DNA from 2 places in the Microbacterium sp. S1037 genome. Region 2 is predicted to be linked to the other one. Evidence: predicted binding sites of a transcription regulator. Region 2 holds the regulator's gene; the other holds the start of a gene.
What was found. The regulator HspR, encoded in region 2, represses chaperone genes until heat shock. The targets are predictions, from matches to a motif close to AAGTTGAGTCNNNNNGACTCAACTT.
Positions count from the first base shown of each region.

Region 1: ACMW4R_RS10925 (ATP-dependent Clp protease ATP-binding subunit) is a predicted target of HspR. The motif match lies at 2,947-2,971, and genes of this name have one in related genera.

Region 1 is NZ_JBLWIG010000002.1:29,839-36,901, forward strand. Features, by position in the region: gene ACMW4R_RS10905 (alpha-keto acid decarboxylase family protein) at 1-968, opposite strand, end outside; gene ACMW4R_RS10910 (hypothetical protein) at 985-1,134, opposite strand; gene ACMW4R_RS10915 (EI24 domain-containing protein) at 1,159-1,938, opposite strand; gene ACMW4R_RS10920 (hypothetical protein) at 2,054-2,884, shown strand; gene ACMW4R_RS10925 (ATP-dependent Clp protease ATP-binding subunit) at 2,987-5,506, shown strand; gene ACMW4R_RS10930 (LLM class flavin-dependent oxidoreductase) at 6,016-6,897, shown strand; gene ACMW4R_RS10935 (LLM class flavin-dependent oxidoreductase) at 6,894-7,063, shown strand, end outside.
Region 2 is NZ_JBLWIG010000001.1:458,161-465,223, forward strand. Features, by position in the region: gene ACMW4R_RS01950 (formimidoylglutamate deiminase) at 1-436, opposite strand, end outside; gene ACMW4R_RS01955 (allantoate amidohydrolase) at 433-1,635, opposite strand; gene hutU (urocanate hydratase) at 1,632-3,287, opposite strand; gene ACMW4R_RS01965 (IclR family transcriptional regulator) at 3,284-3,949, opposite strand; gene ACMW4R_RS01970 (hypothetical protein) at 4,011-4,604, shown strand; gene ACMW4R_RS01975 (heat shock protein transcriptional repressor HspR) at 4,627-5,064, opposite strand; gene ACMW4R_RS01980 (DnaJ C-terminal domain-containing protein) at 5,142-6,131, opposite strand; gene ACMW4R_RS01985 (nucleotide exchange factor GrpE) at 6,143-6,769, opposite strand; gene dnaK (molecular chaperone DnaK) at 6,779-7,063, opposite strand, start outside.

The sequences.
Region 1 (7,063 bases), on a different contig from region 2:
CGCATCGCGAGCGGGCGGAAGTCGTCGTCGCCGATGCGCGCGTGTTCGCCGCGGATCTCGATCGTGCGCGCCGGGTCGATGTGCTGCGAGAAGAATCCGCTCGTCAGATCGGTGAACTGCACTCCCGCCATGACGAGCACGTCGGCGTCTTCGATGCCCGCGCGGACGGCGGGAGCGCTCGCCGCACCGAGGTAGGGACCGAGATACCCCGATGCCGACTCGTCGACGACGCGGCGGCCCCACAGCAACGAGGCGTGCGGCACTCCTCTCTCGAGGACGCGGTGCAGGTGGTCTTCGGCGTCGAGGCGCGCGACGAGGATGTCGGCGAGGACGGCGACGGAGTCGGCCACGGCCAGCCGAGCGGCGACCGCATCGCGGAAGCGGGTGAGGACGGCGGGATCGGTGACGGTGTCGGGGGAGGGGAGCGGCTCCGATGGAGGGTCGACGGGCGTCTCGCCGATGTCGGCGGGGATCAGCAGGTATCCCGGCAGGCGCCGATGGCGCACCTCGGTGATGAGGCGGTCGATCTGGGCCGTGGCATCCGTCGCCGTCAGCACTTCTTGAGCGGCGGTGACCTCGGCGGTCATGCGGGCGAAGTGGCCGAAGTCGCCGTCGCCGAGGGAGTGGTGGCTCGCCCGCCCGGCTGCCTGCACCGCGGTGGTCGGCGCGCCGACGACGTGCAGGACGGGGACGTGCTCGGCGTAACTGCCGGCCACCGCGCTGATGGCGGAGAGCTCGCCCACGCCGAAGGTCGTGCTGAGCGCGCCGAGGCCGTGGAGGCGCGCGTAGCCGTCGGCGGCGTAGCCCGCGCCGAGCTCGTTCGCGCACCCGACCCACTCGATGAGCGGGTGGCGCTCGACGTGGTCGAGGAAGGCGAGCGTGAAGTCTCCTGGGACGCCGAAGAAATGCCGTACCCCTGACTCGGCGAGCCGGTCGAGGAGGTAGTCGGCCACGGTATAGGTCGTCATGGCCGATGCTCCCGGCTTACCGCGTGCCGAAGTGGAAGGGCAGCGCCAGCGCGGCCGAGACCAGGATGATGCCGAGGGCGAAGAAGAGCGCGGGGGCCGCGAGCGAGAACGACAGGCCGGTGAGCAGCATGCCCCCGACGAACAGGATGAGCGAGACGATGAACATGAGGATCCCTTCGGTCGCTCCAGGCTACCGTGCCGGGTCGGCGGGTCGCGCCTCGCGCTCGACCGCGTCGCGGGACGGTTTCTCGCCGAGCGCAACGTGCGCCCAGAGCGTGCTTCCCGCCACGGCCGCCGGCATGATCGCGACAGCGCCCAGCGGGACGAGGAAGCAGATCTGGGTCGCGACGCCGAACCCGAGCGCCTTCGCGCGGTGCTCGCGGAGCAGGGTGCGTCGCGCCCGACGGTCGAGACCCCGGGCCGAGAGTGCGCGCGAGGTGAGCTCGTCGGCGAGGAGCCAGCCGGTCAGCAGAAGGCCGACGACACCCCCGAGCACCCCTCCGACGAGGGGGATGAGCCCGAGCAGCCACGCGAGGAGGGCGACCAGGATGCCGCGCAGCACCAGCCGCACGCTGTCGCCGACGCCCCGCCAGAAGCCGTACTCGACGTCCGGCACTGCGCCGAGGGCGGAGCGCTCGGTCGCGCGCCAGATCCGGTCGTAGATCGGCTCGCCGACCGTCAGCGTCACGGCGGTGAACGAGACGGCGAAGAGGAACAGCACCGCGCCGAACGACGCGATGCCGATGGCCACGCGGAGGGCGCCGGCCCAGAACGGCTCCCATCCGTCGGCGAACGGCGTCCAGTCGTCGACGAGGCTCGGGAGCCAGAAGCCCCACCCCACGAGCGCGGCGCCGAACGCCAGGCCGACGACGGCACCCGGGATGAGCCCGAGTGCCATCGCGCCCGGCGTGCGGCGCCACTGGCCGAGACCGCGGAGAAGGAGGCCGGCGCCGGCGAGGAAGTCGCGCATGGCGACGAGTCTGGCAGACGCCTCCGACACGGGTCGGACTGCGTCGACGGTCGGGATGGTCGGCGACCGATAGCCCGGGCGTGGTCGTGTCGGTGGCCGATGCCAGGATGTGGGCATGCGGATCCGCACGACGTCGACCCAGCGCACCTACCGATACGTGCGGCTGTCGATCGTGGCGGCGACCCTCGTTCTCGCGGTGTCCGTGGGGCTCGAGGTCGCGAGGGCGGGTGTGCTCCCCTCGATCAGTGCCGCGTTCTACACGCCGGCGGGCGACCTCTTCGTGGGGAGTCTGTGCGCGATCGCGCTGGCGCTCCTCGTCCTCTCCGGGCGCAGCATCGAGCAGGGGCTCCTCGACGTCGCGGCCGTGTTCGCTCTCGTCGTCGCGCTGGTGCCCACGCCGATCTCCGACGCGTCCTGCGAGGTCGGCGCGGTGTGCGTGCCCCCTGCGGCGGTCCCCGGCGTGATCAACAACGGTGTGTCGGTGGCATCCCTCTCCGTCGTCGTCCTGATCTCCGCCGCGGTCCTTGCGCGCACGCAGGGCTCCGCGGGGTGGGGGACCGTCGTGACACTGCTCGGGATCGCCCTGATCGTCGCCGGGTTCGTGACGTGGGCTCTCTCCGATTTCCCGACGTTCCTCCGCGGTGCGCACAACGTCGCCGCCGTCGGGTTCTTCTCGGTGATCGGCGTCGTCGCCGCCGTTTCGGCCTGGCGCCCGCAGCGCGCGCTCCGTCGCTTCCGTGTGCTCTACGCGGTGGTCGCGGTCGGCATCCTGGGGGTGCTCCTCGCCCTGGTCGCGGTGCTGGTCGCCGGGGCGGCGACGGCGACCGTCGGGGGTGTGCCGGTGATCTTCCTCGGGGAGTCGGTCGTGGTGACCCTGTTCGCGGTGTTCTGGCTCGTGCAGACGGTCGAACTCTGGGACGCCCCCGACCCCGCGCTGCGCGCGTGAGATTGCCGGGAATAACCTCGGAACGTCGTCGTTGAACTTGATACATGGCCGCTCAAGTCTCAAACTTGAGTGAGCTTGACTCATGTATCACAGGAGACATTCGTGCCAGAAGACTTCACCCCCGGCGCCGGGGACAACGGCGCCCAGTCGTTCGACGAGTTCCTCGCCCGCTACCTCGCGGGAGAGCGTGCGCGCGCCGAGCGGTCCATCGACCTCAGTCGCTTCCTGAGCGCCCGTACACAGGAAGCGCTGCAGGCCGCGGGCCGTTTCGCGCTCGGTCGCGGACAGCGCGAGCTCGACGCCCTGCACGTGCTCCACGTCCTCGTGGGGCAGTCGCCCGCACGCGAGGCCGTGGCTCGTATCGGCGCCGACCCCGCCGCGATCGCCCGCGCCGCCGAGAGTCGGCTGCCCGCCGCCACCGACGCGGCCGACGTCGACGGGGCCGTCGTCGCCGGTTCCGTCCAGCGCGCGCTGTTCCACGCGTTCCAGGTCGCCCGGGCCGCCGGCTCGACCTACGTCGACCCCGACCACCTCTTCTTCGCCCTCGTCCTCGCTCAGGATGCACCCGCCGGGCAGATCCTCGCGCAGGCCGGTGTCACGGCCGAGGCCCTGACCCAGGGCGTGCGCGAGACCGTCGTGGGCGGCGAGCCGAGCTCCGTGCCCGAGCAGACGGCATCCACGACCCCGAATCTCGACCGCTTCGGCACCGACCTGACCGCCCTCGCGACGGCGGGCGAGCTCGACCCGGTCATCGGCCGCGCCGAAGAGATCGAGCAGACGATCGAGATCCTCAGCCGCCGCACGAAGAACAACCCCGTGCTGATCGGCGAGGCCGGCGTCGGAAAGACCGCGATCGTCGAGGGACTGGCTCGCGCGATCGTCGCCGACGAGGTTCCCGAGCAGCTCCGCGGCACCCGCGTGGTCTCGATCGACCTCGCGGCGATGCTCGCGGGCGCACGTTATCGCGGCGACTTCGAGGAGCGACTCACCCAGACGATGGAGGAGATCGCGGCATCCGAGAAGCTCGTCGTCTTCATCGACGAGGTGCACACCCTGGTCGGTGCGGGCGGCAGCGGCGACGGGTCGATGGACGCGGGCAACATCCTCAAGCCGCGTCTCGCGCGCGGCGACGTGCGTCTCATCGGCGCGACCACGCTGCGCGAGTACCGCACGATCGAGAAGGACCCCGCTCTCGAGCGGCGTCTGCAGCCGGTGCGCGTGGGCGAGCCCTCGCTGACGGATGCCGTGGAGATCCTCCGCGGTCTGCGTTCGGCGTACGAGGAGCACCACGCCGTCACCTACACCGACGACGCGCTGCGCGCCGCCGTCGAGCTCAGTGATCGGTACCTTCCCGACCGCGTGCTCCCCGACAAGGCGATCGACCTCATCGACCAGGCCGGAGCGCGGCTGCGTCTGAAGCTCGGCGTCTCGGTCGACACCTCGTCGCTGCTGGAGCGCCTCGCCACCCTCGAGGCGGAGAAGAACGCCGCCGTCTCGGCCGAGCACTACGAGGAGGCCTCGCGTCTGCGTGACGAGATGGCGGCCGTGCAGGCGCGACTGGACGACGCGACGCGGGGCCCCCGGGTCGCGGCCGTGGTCGACGAGCCCGAGATCGCCGCGGTGATCAGCCGGTCCACCGGCATCCCGGTCGCCCGACTGACGGCGACCGAACGCGGACGCCTGTCGCAGCTCGAGAACGAGTTGCACGCCCGGGTCATCGGGCAGGACGACGCCGTCACCGCGGTCGCCAAGGCCGTGCGCCGCAACCGCACGGGCATGGGAGATGAGAACCGTCCCGTCGGTTCGTTCCTCTTCCTCGGCCCCACCGGCGTGGGCAAGACCGAGCTCGCGAAGGCCCTCGCGGGGTCGCTCTTCGACGACGATGGTGCCGTGATCCGCTTCGACATGAGCGAGTTCGGTGAGCGCCACACCGTGTCGCGCCTCGTCGGCGCCCCTCCCGGGTACGTCGGCTACGACGAGGCGGGTCAGCTCACCGAGCGCGTCCGGCGCAACCCTTACGCGGTCGTGCTGTTCGACGAGATCGAGAAGGCCCACCCCGACGTGTTCACCCTGCTGCTGCAGGTGCTCGACGACGGACGCCTGACCGACGGCCAGGGGCGCACGGTCGACTTCCGCAACACGGTGATCGTGATGACCTCGAACCTGGGCGCCGAGATCCTGGCATCCCGTTCCGGCGCGATCGGCTTCGCGACGCGCGAGTTCGCCGCCGAGGACGTGCGCGACCGCGTCATGGGCAAGCTGCGCGAGGCGATGCGGCCCGAGTTCCTCAACCGGATCGACGACATCGTCCTGTTCCAGAAGCTCGAGAAGGTGCAACTGCGCGAGATCGTGCGGCTGCTGCTGGGCGCGTCCGCGCGGCGACTCGCTTCGCGCGACGTGGCTCTGGAGGTCACCGACGCGGCCGTCGACCGCCTCGCCGAGGTCGGGTACGAGCCCGAATACGGCGCGCGGCCGCTGCGCCGCCTCATCCAGCGCGAGGTCGACGACCGCATCGCCGACCTGTTCGTGTCGGGCGAGCTGAACGACGGGGGAGCGGTGACGGTGGATGCCGACGCCTCGGGCTTCGTCGTCCGCGCGTCGTCCGCGGCTCTCGCGGCCTAGGCGTCGGGCTTCAGGCCCCCGGAATCTTCGGGTTCCGGGGGCCTTTCGCGTGTTCCGGGGGTCTGCGCGGGGTGGTTGGGGCTGGTGGTTGGGGCTGGTGGTTGGTGGTTGGTGGCTGGTGGCTGGTGGCTGGTGGCTGGTGGCTGGTGGCCGCGGCCGCGGCCGCGGGGTCGGCGTGGGCTGTGCCGTTGGGCGGAGTTCGTGGGTGACACGCCGGTGGGAGTGGATCGGTGGCGGCGTGTTGCCGGTGATCTCCGCCCGACGGTACGGGGCCGCCCGTGGCCCGTGGCCCGTGGCCCGTGGCCCGTGGCCCGTGGCCGGTGGGTGGGGGCGGGCCGTGCCGTCGTGCGGAATTCGTGGGTGACACGCCGGTGGGAGTGGATCGGTGGCGGCGTGTTGCCGGTGATCTCCGCCGGACGGTACGGGGCCGCCCGTGGGCAGCCGGCAGACCGACCCACCGGATGCCGCGACCCTCGCCCGATGTCGGAGGTTCGGGGCAGAGTAGACACATGAGTCGTATCGGCACGATCTTCAGCCCCTACCCCCACCCTCCCGAGGAACTGCGCGACGCCGCGCGCGCGGCGGAGGACGCCGGTGTCGAGGAGCTGTGGCTCTGGGAAGACTGCTTCCGCTCTTCCGCGTGGGCCGCCGCAGCCGCCGCCCTCGCCGTCACCGATCACCTGCGCATCGGTGTCGGGATCGCGCCTTTCCCCCTCCGCAACGTTGCCGCCTCGGCGATGGAGGTCGCGACGATCGAGCGGATGTTCCCCGGTCGGCTCCTCCCCGGTTTCGGACACGGCGTACAGGACTGGATGCGTCAGATCGGGGCGAAGGCCGCCTCGCCGCTCACGCTCATGCAGGAGCAGCTCCCCGCCCTCCGCTCGTTGCTCGCGGGCGACACCGTCAGCGCCGAGGGGAGGTACGTCCGACTGCGCGAGGTCACCCTCGACTGGCCGCCCGCCGAGGCTCCGCTCGTCTACGCGGCGGCCGAAGGGCCGAAGACACTGGCTCTCGCCGGTGCCGTCGCCGACGGCGTCATCCTCGACAGTCGGCACACGGTCGACGAGATCGCCGAGGCCGTCGGCGTGGTGCGGGCGGGGAGAGCGGATGCCGGTCGCGACGGCCGCACCGATGTCGTCGCCTACGTGCTCACGGCCTTCGGTCCCGGCGCCCGGGAGCGGGCGGCAGCCGCGGTGGGCGACCGGCCTGACGCCGCGGATCGGGTGCTGGCCGGCTCCGTATCCGAGGTCGCCGAGGGCGTCGCTCGATTCCAGGCCGCCGGCGTCGACGATGTCGTGCTGCTTCCGACGGATGACGTCGACCTCGCGGCCTTCTACGCCGCGGTCGGCCAGGTTGCGATCGCCGTTCCGAACGCCGGAGGGGTGTCATGAGCCGGGGCGTCGTCTCGCTCGGACTGGCGGGAGCGCTCGGCCCCGAGTCGATCGCCCGTATCGCCCCCGAGGTCGAGAGAGCCGGATTCCACGCGCTCTGGATCAACGACACCCCCGACGGTGACGCCCTTGCCGCGCTCGCCGCGGCGGCGACGGTCACCGACCG
Region 2 (7,063 bases):
CACTGGCCCGGGCCGCGCGCGCAAGCGCGCGCTCCATCGCGTGAGCAGGCGCGTACGGCGAGGCGTCCGGCGCGTGGTGCACGTAGTGGAACTCGGCGACCGAGGTCCAGCCGGCGGCGACCATCTCGGCGTAGACCGCGGTCGCGATGCGTTCGTACGACTCGGGGTCGAGGCGGCCCGCTTCGCGGTACATCAGCTCACGCCACGTCCAGAAGCTGCCGCCGTCGCCGTGCGTGCGCCCGCGCAGCAGCCGGTGGAAGGCGTGCGAGTGCGCGTTGACTGCGCCCGGCAGCACGAGTCCGTCGAGGCGGTGGTCGTCGGCATCCGGAATTGTCCCGGTCGCGACGGAGTCGATGAGACCCTCGGATGCCGTGATGCGCACGCCCGATGCCACGGCATCGCCGATCCACGCCCGCAGGGCCCAGAAGGTCGTCACGACAACAGGTCCTGGAGGACGTCGGCGAGCGCCGTGGCGGACGCGTCGGCGTCCGCGTCGACGACGTGCTCTTCGGGCGAATGCGAGATCCCCGAGGGATTGCGGACGAACAGCATCCCGGTGGGAACGGCGCTTGAGAGGATCCCCGCGTCGTGACCGGCGCCCGTACGCAGGTGCGGGGCATCGCCGAGCGCCGAGCCGAGGCGGCGCGCGAGCGACGGATCGAAGCCGACCGTGGGACTCCACGATTCCTCGACGAGCACCGCCTCGCACCCGCGCGCGGCCGCGAGCTCGACGCACATGCGGTCGATGTCGGCGACGAGACGACGGGTGACGGCATCGTCGGGATGCCGAGCGTCGATCCAGAAGTCGACGGACGACGCGATGACGTTCGTGCCGCCGGGGACCGGCTCGAACCGGCCGACGGTGGCGCGCGCGTCGTCGACGGCCCCGGCCAACTCGGCGATGCGCCCGACCATTCCGGCGGCGGCGACGAGCGGATCGCGGCGGTCGGCCATGAGGGTCGTCCCGGCGTGGTTGCCCTCGCCGCGCACCGACACCTTGAACCGTCCGTGGCCGAGGATCGACTCCGCGACCGCGAAAGGACGGTCGAGGTCGATGAGGCCACGGCCCTGTTCGACGTGGAGTTCGACGAAGACGCCGATGCGCGCGAGCGTCTCGGGGTCGGGGCCGATCCCCGCCGGGTCGATGCCCCCGGCCGCGAAGACGTCGGCGAGCGTGTCGCCGTCACGGTCGGTGAGGCGGCGCGCGGCATCCGGAGACAACGCCCCCGTCAGCAGGCGCGAACCGAGGCACGCGACGCCGAACCGCGAGCCCTCCTCCTCGGGGAAGACCGCGATCGCGAGCGGCTTCGCCGGCGTCACCCCGCGCGAGCGCAGCACGTCGACCGCGGCGAGCGCCGCCGCGATCCCGAGCGGGCCGTCGAACGCCCCGCCACCGGGCACCGAGTCGAGGTGGCTCCCCGTGACGACGGCGCCGGGTCCCGGCATCCCCCACCAGGCCCACAGGATGCCGTTGCGGTCGACCTCGACGTCGAGTCCACGGGCCTCGGCCTCGGCGACGAACCACGCGCGGAGGTCACGCTCCGCGGTGGAGAAGACCGGGCGGGCGTAGCCGCCGCTGCGGGGCTCGCGGCCGATGCCCGAGATGGCGTCGAGGAGGGTTGTGACGGGGGTCATGAGTCGAGCATCGGGACGCGCACCCCGCGCTCGCGGGCGACCTCGATCGCGCGGTCGTAGCCTGCGTCGACGTGGCGGATCACACCCATGCCGGGGTCGTTCGTCAGCAGGCGCTGGAGCTTCTCGGCGGCGAGCGGGGTGCCGTCGGCGACCGAGACCTGGCCCGCGTGGATGGAACGACCGATGCCGACGCCACCGCCGTGGTGCAACGACACCCAGGTGGCGCCGGAGGCGGTGTTGATGAGCGCGTTCAGGAGGGGCCAGTCGGCGATGGCATCCGATCCGTCGGCCATCGCCTCGGTCTCGCGGTAGGGCGAGGCCACCGATCCCGAGTCGAGGTGGTCACGACCGATGACGATCGGGGCCGAGATCTTGCCCTCGGCGACGAGCTCGTTGAACCGGACGGCGGCCTTGGCGCGGTCGCCGTAGCCGAGCCAGCAGATGCGGGCGGGTAGCCCCTCGAACTCGACGTGCTCCTGCGCCGCCGTGATCCAGCGCTTCAGCCCCTCGTTCTCGGGGAAGAGCTCGAGGATCGCCTGGTCGGTGACGGCGATGTCGGCCGGGTCACCCGACAGCGCGACCCAGCGGAACGGGCCGAGACCCTCGCAGAACAGCGGCCGGATGTACGCCGGCACGAAGCCGGGGAAGGCGAACGCGTCGGCGTAGCCGCCCTGACGCGCCTCGTCGCGGATCGAGTTGCCGTAGTCGAACACCTCGGCCCCGCGCTTCTGGAACTCGACCATCGCCTCGACGTGGCGGGCCATCGAAGCGCGCGAGCGGGCGGTGAAGCCCTCGGGGTCGCGGGCCGACTCGGTGCGCCAGTCCTCGAACGCGATGCCCGCGGGGAGGTAGGCGAGGGGATCGTGGGCGGAGGTCTGGTCGGTCACGATGTCGACCGGCACCTCGCGGCGCAGCAGTTCCGGCAGCACCTCGGCGCTGTTGCCCACGAGACCGACCGAGAGGGCGCGTCCCTCGGCCTTCGCGGCGAGCACACGCTCGAGAGCATCGTCGAGGTCGGTGGTGACCTCGTCGAGGTAGCGCTTGCCCTGGCGACGGCGAAGGCGCGTCTCATCGACGTCGACGATGAGCACGACACCGCCGTTGAGCGTGACCGACAGAGGCTGGGCGCCGCCCATGCCACCGCAGCCGCCGGTGACGGTCAGGGTTCCCGCGAGGGTGCCTCCGAAGCGCTTGCGGGCAACGGCCGCGAAGGTCTCGTAGGTGCCCTGGAGGATGCCCTGCGTGCCGATGTAGATCCACGACCCGGCCGTCATCTGGCCGTACATCATGAGCCCCTCGGCCTCGAGACGGCGGAACTCGGGCCAGGTGGCCCAGTCGCCGACGAGGTTCGAGTTGGCCAGAAGGACGCGCGGTGCCCACACGTTCGTGCGGAACACCCCCACGGGCTTGCCCGACTGCACCAGCAGCGTCTCATCGTCGTCGAGGTCGGCGAGGGTGGCGACGATCGCGTCGTAGCTCGCCCAGTTGCGGGCGGCCTTCCCGGTGCCGCCGTAGACGATGAGGTCTTCGGGACGTTCGGCGACCTCGGGGTCGAGGTTGTTCATGAGCATCCGCAGCGGGGCCTCGGTCTGCCAGCTCTTGGCCGTCAGCGACGTCCCTCGCGGGGCGCGGATCTCGCGGTTTCCGGTCATGGTGTTCTCTCTCCTTCGACGTCTGACGACGCTCCGATCGTGCCGCTCTCGCGGACGAGGATGCGCCCGATCTCGGCGGTCTTGGCTTCGGTGGTGCGATAGCTGGGGACGACGACGGACAGGGATGCCACGACCCGCCCTCCCACGACGATGGGGGCGGCAATGGCGGTGACGTCGTCTTCCACACCCTGGGTGACGACGACGTATTCATCCCGCGCGACCTCACCGCCGAGCACGGCCCCGGCCGCGGAACCCTCGCGCGGAATGGTGCGACCGACCCAGCTGGAGTGGCGGATCGAGTGCGTGCCCTCGATGATCGCGATGTAGAGCGCGGTGTCGCCGGGACCGCGCACCGCGAGGTAACTCGACTCGCCTGTCTCGGCGACGACCCGCGAGAGGGCGGGCTCGGCGAGCGACACGAGGGCGTCGTTCGACAGCGCCCGCGCGCCGAGCTGGATCATGCGCACACCGGCCGCGTAACGACCGTCGTCGACGCGCCGGACGAACTCCTGCGCTTCGAGCGTGCGGAGCAGGCGCAGCGCGGTACTCGCCGAGAGGCCGACCGCCCGAGCGGCGTCCGCGAGAGTCAGGGGGCCGTCGTCGCAGACGGTCGCGAGCAGCGTCAGCGCCCGGTCGACGGTGCGTGTGGAGGCATCAGCCATGTCGTCTAGTGAAACGCACTTTCCATCGAATGGCAAGCGTGGAGGGTTCTAGGCTGGACCCATGTCCCGACTGCAGGCCGACGCTCCCGCCGACCGCTGGGTGCCCGTGACGGGCTCCCTCGGATTCCGCGGCCGCCGCCACCGCAAGGCCGCCATCGGCATGCTGCTGAACCAGGCGAACACCGCCGCGGGCTCGACGCCCCGGCCCGGGGGCGGAGCTTTCGCGTGGATCCTCAGCCAGGCCGCTCCGCTGCTCATGCGGCGCGCGGCCGGACGCGTGCTCGTGTGGGTGTGGAAGAGCGACCCCGAGCTGCTCGTCGTGATGGCGCAGCTGCAGGAGGCGACGCCGCAGCTGCGCACGGCGCGCGCGATGATGCCGATGGAGTACGACGACACCGAGTCGTTCCGGAACCCCTTCCTCGGCGTCGGCGAGAAGCTCGCGATGCCCCTGCCGAGCGACCCGAAGACGCCGCCGTTCGCGACCTACACGTGGGACACGGGCTCGCACTTCGTGACGGTCACCGCGGTCTGCTCCGACCGCGAGCGTTTCGGCACGGTCATCGGCGCTGTGGACGACATCGCCCGGACGGTGCGCATCGTCGACGACCTGAAACTGGGCGAGTCACCGACCGTTCTGCGACTCGATCCGGCGTGAGCCGGCGGCGCCTGCGGGAGCGTCAGTCGCCGTGCGCGTCGCGCGGACGCCACAGCACGATGTCGGTCGCGCGACGCACGCGCGCACCGTGGCGCAGGGTCACGACCGACCCGGTCGCCCCCGCCGCGAACACGCGCGCGCCCGGGCGGGACTCGCGCTCGGCGATGAGCTGACGCTCGAGCTCGCTCACGCGGCGCGACAGGTCGTGCACCTGCTGCTCGAGTGTCAACAGGCGCGCGATCGCGGGGAGACTCATGCCCTCGCTCGACAGGCGCGCGACCTCGCGCAGCTGCTGCACGTGCCGGCTCGAGTACCGGCGCGACCCACCCTGGGTGCGCGCGGGGACGACAAGGCCGAGCCGGTCGTACTGCCGCAGGGTCTGCGGGTGCATGTTCGACAGCTCGGCGGCGACGGCGATGGCGAAGATGGGGGAATCCTCATCGATCTCTCGGTCGGCCACGTCTTCTCCTCTCGCTCGTGCCGTTCGCCGGGTCCCGGCATCCGTGATCCCGGATGCCGAGCCCCGGCGTGGTGGTGTTATCGCGCCTTGGCCATCAGGTCGGCGCGGGGATTCTCTTTCGGTTCGAGCTCGTGGAAACGCTCGAGGGCCTCGCGGGCGGCGTCGTCGAGGTGCGCGGGGACCGCGACCTGGACTTCGGCGAGCAGGTCGCCGGTGCCCTTGGAGGTCTGGATGCCACGCCCCTTGACGCGCAGCACGCGCCCCGACGGAGTGCCCGGGGCGACACGCAGCCGCACCGGGTCGCCGCCGAGGGTGGGCACCTCGATGGTCGCGCCGAGAGCCGCCTCGGTGAAGGTCACGGGGACCGTCAGCCGCAGGTTGAGGCCGTCACGGGTGAACACCGGGTGCGGACGCACCGCGACGGTCACGACGATGTCGCCGCTCTCGCCGCCGTCCGGGGAAGGACGACCACGACCACGCAGGCGGATCTTCTGCCCGTCCGAGACGCCGGCCGGGATCTTCACCTTGAAGGGCTTGTTGTCCTCGCCCTGCAGCGTGATGGTCTCGCCCTTGGCCGCGGTGACGAAGTCGATCGTCGTGCGCGCCGTGACGTCGGCCCCGCGCTGGGGGCCGCCGAAGCCGCGGTATCCGCCCGTCGTCTGACCGAAGCGTCCGGAGCCGAAGCCCCCTCCGCCCTGGTCGAACATCGAGAAGAAGTCCTCGAAGCCGGCGGGACCGCCCGTGGTTCCCCCGCGCTGCTGACCGAAACGGCTGAACACGTCATCGAAACCGCCGCCGGCACCCGTCCCCGGAGCCGAGAAGCGCGCCCCCGAGCCCATGGCCCGGATCTGGTCGTACTCCTCGCGCTGCTCGGGATCGTTGAGCACCGAGTAGGCCTCGCTGATCTCCTTGAACTTGGCCTCCGCTTTCGCGTCGCCCGGGTTCGAGTCGGGGTGGTACTGGCGCGCCAGCTTGCGGTAGGTCTTCTTCAGATCGGCCGCGCTCACGCCCTTGTCGACACCGAGGACCTTGTAGAAGTCCTTGTCGAACCAGTCCTGACTCGCCATGTGTCCTCCTCTTAGGCCGGCACGGCGACGACGACCTTCGCCGGTCGCAGTTCGACCGAGCCGAGGCGGTAGCCGACCTCGACGACCTCGAGGATCGTCGTCTCCGTCGCACCCGGGGTCGGAGCCTGGAAGATCGCCTCGTGCTGCTGCGGGTCGAACACCTCGCCGACGGCGCCGTACGAGACCACACCGAGGCGCTCGGCCACGGCGCGGACCTTCTCGCCGATGGCGGCGAGCGGGCTGCCCTCGACGAGGTCGCCGTGCTTGGCGGCGCGGTCGAGGTCGTCCATGACGGGCAGCAGGCCCTTCACGGCCTCGCCCTTGGCGCGCTCGATCTCGCGCTCGCGCTGCTCCTCGGTCCGTCGACGGTAGTTCGCGTACTCGGCCTGCAGACGCTTGAGGTCGATCAGCAGCGACGCCTCCTTGTCGGAGGAAGCGCCCTCTGCGGCTGCCTCGGGAGTCTGCTCGGCGCCGAGGATGTCGTCGATGGTCAGGCCCTCGGCATCCGGGGTCTGGCCTGCGTCCTGCGTCTCGGACTGCTCGCCCGACGGCGCGGGGCCGGAGGTGTTCTCCTCCGGCCCCGTCTCGTCAGGACCGGCGCCCGAGCCCGTGGGCTGTTCGTCGTCCTTGTGTGCCATGTTCTCTGCTTACTTCTTCTCGTCGGGGTTCTCGTCGTCGACGACCTCGGCGTCGATGACGTCTTCCTCGGGGTTCGGCGTCTCGCCGTTGCCGGGCTGGCCCACGTTGGGGTCAGCGGGCTCGCCCGCAGCCTGCGACGAGGCGTAGATCGCCTCGCCGAGCTTGCCCTGGCTGGCGTTCAGCTTGTCGAACGCGGTCTTGACCGCGTCGTCGTCGTCACCGGCGAGAGCCGTCTTGAGCGCGTCGACGTCGCCCTGCACCTCGGTCTTGACCTCGGCGGGGAGCTTGTCCTC